Sporomusa sphaeroides DSM 2875: one gene and its partner. The protein of the gene in region 1 binds, or shares a complex with, the protein of each later gene. Links are inferred from orthologs where the notes say so. Each region holds a gene or a part of one and is shown in the gene's direction. Other genes may lie near its edges. The genes, in order: nusB and rpsJ.

Region 1 (3,203 bases):
GTCTTAGAGCGGGTTGGTCATCAGATAATTTGGTATTTAGATTCAGGATTTTGAGGGGGAGGATTAGAATGGATAATCGACAGGAAAGAACAGAACAAACTGATGTAGGTTCGATTCGGATAGCTGATGAAGTGGTTGGCATTATTGCCGGACTGGCAGCAACCGAAGTACCCGGTGTTGCCGGAATGAGCGCCGGTTTGGTGGGTGGCATTGCCGAAATGCTGGGTAAGAAAAATCTCTCTAAAGGTGTTAAGGTTGAAGTTGGAGAGAAGGAAGCCGCGGTAGATTTATATATAATTGTTGAATATGGTGTACGTATACCTGATGTTGCACTGCGAGTCCAGGAGAATGTTAAACGGGGAATTGAGTCAATGACCGGTCTGGATGTTGTTGAAGTCAATATTCATGTTCAAGGCGTAGGCTTTGCTCAGGACGTTAAAGAAGACGATATTAGGGTAAGATAAAGAAAACACGGCTTGCGCCGAGCCTTTGGCGACAGCGCAAACCGATGTTGCCCTTATCCTGCTTTTAAGAAAGTCATACTTTCTGTTAGGATAAAGAAAACACGGTAAACCAGTAGTCCGCCAAGTTTCAAACCATGGGATGGATTTGGGCTTGGCGGGACTGCCAGGTAAGGCAAAGAAAGGAGACGCTATGGGGATCATTGACCGCATTATGTTATCTATTTACACATTTTTCTTGGCGTTTTTATCGGTTGTCGTTATTCTCCTGTCTTTACGCCTTATTCCTTTGGAATTGGCGTGGACAAGTCTTGCTTATGTGTATGGTCAATGGGAAGCTTCGCTGGTTGGCGCTGTTTTTTTTCTCGTAAGCATCAGATTGCTGTTAGCCGGTCTCCGTTCCCGCAGAGTGAAGAATACCATTGTTCATCATAATGACATGGGAGATGTGCATATTTCTCTTATGGCTGTGGAAAATCTGGTGGAGAAAGTTGCCAGACATATTCGCGGTGTACGTGACATTAAAGTAGATGTTTCAATGGCCCATGAGAACATTATTGTTCGGATGAAAGTCAAAATCAGTCCGGAAAGTCATGTGCCGACCGTAGCTGCGGAGATTCAAAACCGTGTTCATGAATATGTAAAAAATACCGTGGGCATAGAATTAGCTGATGTTCAGGTTATGGTCGAAACCATTAGCAATGACTTCAAAACGAAACAGCGTGTTGAATAGGGGTGGCAGCATTGAACTCCAAATTGTTGGCAGAAATCTGGCAGAACCATAGCGGAAAAATGATTGGTGTTCTAGTGGGATTTGTCATCGGTATTCTCATCTTAATTTTTGGCTTTTTCCAGACATTATTTGTTGCTTTATGCGCTGCGGCCGGCTATGTAGTTGGCAAGCGAATTGATCAAAAAGAAGACATTATGGAAATATTGGACAAACTGCTGCCACCGGGTTACAACCGGTAGCTGCTTTGGAAAGAGGGACATTATGAGTCGCAGAAAGGCCCGTGAAATGGCTGTTCAAGCATTATTTCAACTTGATTTTAACGCCGGTGTTACCAGTGAAGAGGCACTTACCGCCGTCTTTAGCGAGCGTGAGGGAGCAATTAGCGAAACTACCAAAAGCTACGCAAAATCATTGGTGGAAGGCACCCAGAGCAACTTAGCCGCAATTGATAATTATATATCTGACCTATCACGGGAATGGAAAATTGACCGTATGGCCGGAGTCGACCGCAATATCGCCCGGATGGCTATTTATGAAATGAAATATAGTGAAGAACGCCTCCAGCCAGGTGTTGCGATTAACGAAGCCGTAGAACTGGCAAAAACTTTTGGAACCGAAGACTCAAGCCGTTTTATTAACGGAATTTTAGGGTCAATTGTAAAAAATAAGCAGTTATCATGAAGTATGTATTGGGAATAGACACTAGTTGTTATACTACTTCTGTTGCTATATTAGATGAGCAGGGAACGCCGGTTGCCGATTGCCGGCGCATTCTGGAGGTAAAAGCAGGTTCCCGGGGACTTCAGCAATCTGAAATGGTATTTCAGCATACACGTAATCTGCCGGATCTTTTTGCCCAGGCCTGTTTACCTGTCGGGAAACCTGTGAACTTCAGCGCTATCGGAGTGTCGGCTTTCCCCCGGCCTTTGTCAGACTCCTATATGCCGGCTTTTCTGGTGGGAGAAGGATATGCGAAAGTACTGGCTCTTAGTCAGGCTGTGCCCCTGCAGCGTATTAGTCATCAGGAAAACCATATTTTTGCCGGAATACGTTCAGCCGGCGGGCCTAAAACCGGCAGTTTTTTAGCTGTGCATCTATCTGGCGGAACAACCGAGATTGTTCGGGTATCACCTGCTGTATGTCCGTCTGCTGCCGGGCGGCTGAATATTGAAATTCTGGGTGGCAGTCTGGATATTCATGCAGGACAACTGGTTGACCGTATTGGCGTTCTGCTGGGCTTGACCTTTCCGGCCGGTCCCCAACTGGAGGCTTTGGCAGCCGCAGCCGGCGAGCCGGCTATCTATATCCCGGTGACTGTTCGTGGTGCCTCGGTTAGTTTTGCCGGGCCTGAGACCTATGTTCGCAGGCTGGTAGGCCAGGGCGCAGACAAAAGGGTAATTGCCGCCGGTGTTGAACTGTGTATTGCCCGTGCGGTCACTGCCATGATAAAATATGCTGTTGCCAATACCGGTTTAAACGATGTACTGCTTGTTGGCGGAGTAATGGCAAATAAGTGTATCCGGCAATATCTTGTCACCCAATTGGCAGACACCAATATAGCTCAATTATATTTTCCTGATATTATATATAGTCCGGACAATGCTACCGGGGCTGCTTATTTTGCTTTAAATTGCCGGTAGCTGCTCATGAATCCACCAATGCACTTTCCTGTGCATTGGATCAAAAAGTATATGCCAGGAAGTGGCACCCTGGTACAAAATTCTTTACCCAGACTTATGTCTGGTTTTTTTTACAATTATAAGTTATTATTATTAACAGTATGGTAACAGCTGTTACCATACAATAAATAAATTTGATGCCAGGTGGAATACAAATGAGTAATATATATACCGTTAGCGACCTGACAAAATATATCAAAAACTTGCTTGACCGGGATACCAGACTGATGTCAGTGTTTATCAAAGGTGAACTGTCTAATTTTAAAGCCCATTATTCAGGCCATTGTTATTTCACGCTTAAAGATGCCGGGTCCCAAATTAAAGGCGTCA
Region 2 (3,035 bases), 1.7 Mb from region 1 along the record:
CGCAGCCCAAATGGACGGTGCTATCCTGGTTGTATCGGCCGCCGACGGCCCGATGCCGCAAACCCGTGAACACATCCTGCTGTCCCGTCAGGTAGGCGTACCTGCCATGGTTGTATTCTTAAACAAAGCCGACCTGGTTGATGACGCAGAACTGATGGAACTGGTAGAAATGGAAGTTCGCGAACTTCTCTCCAGCTACGAATTCCCTGGTGATGACATCCCGGTAGTAAGCGGTTCTGCCGTTAAAGTTCTTAACTGCGGCTGCGCTAAAGCCGAATGCGAATGGTGCGGTAAAATCCACGAGCTTATGGCAAAAGTGGACGAATACATTCCGACCCCGGAACGCGCTACCGACAAGCCTTTCCTGATGCCTGTAGAAGACGTGTTCACAATCACCGGTCGTGGTACAGTAGCCACCGGCCGTGTAGAACGCGGTGTGGTAAAAGTAAGTGATACCATCGAAATCGTTGGTATGACCGATAAACCGAAATCCACAGTAGTAACCGGTGTAGAAATGTTCCGGAAACTTCTGGATTCGGCAGTAGCCGGCGACAACATCGGCGCGCTCTTGCGTGGTGTAGAGCGTAAAGAAATCGAGCGCGGCCAAGTACTTGCCAAGCCTGGTTCCATTAAACCTCACACCAAATTCAAAGGCGAAGTATACGTATTGTCCAAAGAAGAAGGCGGCCGCCATACCCCGTTCTTCACCAACTATCGTCCGCAGTTCTACTTCAGAACAACTGACGTAACCGGTGTTGTAAATCTGCCGGAAGGTGTAGAAATGGTAATGCCTGGCGACAACATTCAAATGAGCATCGAGCTCATCACCCCGATCGCTATCGAAGAAGGTCTGCGTTTCGCTATTCGCGAAGGCGGCCGTACTGTTGGCGCCGGTGTTGTAACCGCTGTTACCGAGTAATAAAAAAAGTTTAACATAGTATCCGGCAAGGGCGGCGTGGCCGCCTTTTGCCAGGATATTGGACCGGCGATGACGTGGAAGGTGGCCCGCACGCGCGGGGAAATTTCCACCGAGAATGTCCGTTCAGAGAAACTGGGCGATAAGGAGGAATAAATAAATGGCTAAACAGCAAAAAATCAGAATCCGCCTCAAGGCGTATGACCACAAGGCGCTTGATCAAAGTGCGGCCAAGATTGTTGAAACCGCAAAACGTACTGGCGCTATGGTTTCCGGCCCTATTCCGCTTCCTACGGAGAAAAACATTTTCACTATTTTGCGTTCACCCCATGTCAACAAAGACTCCCGCGAACAATTTGAAATGCGGACACACAAGCGTCTTATTGACATCCTTGAGCCGACCCCCAAGACGGTAGATGCCTTAATGCGTCTCGACTTGCCGGCTGGTGTGGACATCGAAATCAAGCTGTAGGAGGAGGTGCGATAAATGGCTAAAGGAATTTTAGGAAAAAAACTGGGTATGACCCAAATCTTTACGGCTGAGGGTAGAGTTATTCCGGTTACTGTTATTGAAGCCGGCCCCAACGTCGTAGTACAAAACAAGACAGTTGAAAATGATGGCTACAATGCAGTGCAGCTTGGGTTTGGCGCTGTCAAAGACAAACATGTCAACAAGCCGATGAAGGGTCACTTTGCAAAGGCCAACGTCAAACCGGTAAAATTCATTCGTGAGCTGCGCCTGCCTGGAGCTTCTGAATATACAGTAGGTCAAGTTCTGAGCGCTGATGTATTCAGCGAAGGAGAACTCATTGATGTGACCGGTACTGCTAAAGGAAAAGGCTTTGCCGGCGGCATTAAGCGGCATAACTTTGCTCGTGGACCTATGGGTCACGGTTCCAAATCCCATCGTGAGCCTGGTACCATCGGTTCCAGAATGAGCGGTGGCGGTGGTAAAGTATTCAAAGGCAAGAAACTTCCCGGACGCATGGGCGGACAAAAAGTAACCGTTCAGCGCCTGCAAGTTGTTCGTGTGGATGTGCCCCGTAACCTGCTGTTGGTTAAAGGCGCGGTTCCCGGACCTAAAGGCAGTTTCGTTGTTGTTAGAAATACAGTAAAACCCGTTAAGTAATCTTAGGCTTGCGACTTTGCGGCAAACCGCAAAGCGTGGGCTCATAGCATCGAAAGGAGGATGTGCTATATGCCGAAAGTGGCAATATATGATATGACCGGTGCACAAACCGGTGAAATGGAACTCAATGATAACGTATTTGGCGTAGAAATAAACGAAGCCGTGGTTCATCAGGCTGTTGTTATGCAACTGGCAAGCCAGCGTCAAGGCACTCACGCGACTAAGACCAGAGCAATGGTACGCGGTGGCGGCAGAAAACCCTGGAAACAAAAAGGTACCGGCCGGGCACGGGCTGGCACCATCCGTTCCCCATTGTGGGTGGGTGGCGGCACTGTATTTGGACCGCATCCGCGCAGCTACAAATTCAGCATGCCGAGAAAAGTCCGCCGTTTGGCGATTAAATCAGCACTGACTGCGAAAGTGAATGCTGGTGGCCTGGTGGTTGTTGAAACCATTAATTTTGAAGCTCCAAAAACCAAAGATGTAATAAAATTCCTTGGTAACTTTGAAGCACAGGAAGCCAAAGCCCTCATCATCACCGCAGACAATGACGAGATTGTAGCAAAATCGTCCCGTAACCTTCCTGGTGTAAAAGCCATTGGAACTATTGGACTTAATGTATACGATCTGCTGCACCATGATAAAGTGCTGGTAACCAAAGAGGCAGTCGCCAAGATTGAGGAGGTGCTGGCATAATGGCAAATCCACGCGACGTACTTCTTAGACCATACATTACTGAAAAAACCACAGCATTGATGGCTGAAAACAAATACACTTTTGTTGTGCCGCTTACCGCCAACAAAATTGAAATTCGCCAAGCTGTTGAACAAATCTTCAAAGTAAAAGTTCTTGATGTTAACACAATCCGCGTAATGGGTAAAACCAAGCGGATGGGCAAGAACCTTGGCAAACGTTCGGACTTCAAAAAAGCCATTGTAAAACTGGCTCCCGGCGAGCGTATTGAATTCTTTGAAGGTGTATAACCAGAAT

The links.
Region 2: the proteins of nusB (region 1) and rpsJ are in contact, whole or in part, in a solved structure (PDB 3D3B), measured with the Escherichia coli proteins. The link is inferred for Sporomusa sphaeroides DSM 2875 from one-to-one orthologs.

Annotation. Positions count from the first base shown.
Region 1 is NZ_CP146991.1:2,222,012-2,225,214, forward strand. What follows is about bases 290-3,165. They hold nusB (transcription antitermination factor NusB), read left to right. Parts: upstream 290-1,455; coding sequence 1,456-1,875; downstream 1,876-3,165. Other genes in these bases: SPSPH_RS10325 (Asp23/Gls24 family envelope stress response protein), read left to right, coding at 290-464; amaP (alkaline shock response membrane anchor protein AmaP), read left to right, coding at 655-1,194; SPSPH_RS10335 (DUF2273 domain-containing protein), read left to right, coding at 1,197-1,433; SPSPH_RS10345 (O-sialoglycoprotein endopeptidase), read left to right, coding at 1,872-2,834; xseA (exodeoxyribonuclease VII large subunit), read left to right, coding at 3,029-3,165. Outside these bases: more of SPSPH_RS10325, read left to right, coding at 69-289; more of xseA, read left to right, coding at 3,166-3,203. UniProt on the Escherichia coli protein: Part of the processive rRNA transcription and antitermination complex (rrnTAC). The complex forms an RNA-chaperone ring around the RNA exit tunnel of RNA polymerase (RNAP).
Region 2 is NZ_CP146991.1:516,794-519,828, forward strand. Bases 25-2,732 are described here. They hold rpsJ (30S ribosomal protein S10), read left to right. Parts: upstream 25-1,076; coding sequence 1,077-1,388; downstream 1,389-2,732. Other genes in these bases: tuf (elongation factor Tu), read left to right, coding at 25-919; rplC (50S ribosomal protein L3), read left to right, coding at 1,404-2,045; rplD (50S ribosomal protein L4), read left to right, coding at 2,115-2,732. In the rest of the region: more of tuf, read left to right, coding at 1-24; more of rplD, read left to right, coding at 2,733-2,741; rplW (50S ribosomal protein L23), read left to right, coding at 2,741-3,028. UniProt on the Escherichia coli protein: Involved in the binding of tRNA to the ribosomes. Part of the processive rRNA transcription and antitermination complex (rrnTAC). The complex forms an RNA-chaperone ring around the RNA exit tunnel of RNA polymerase (RNAP).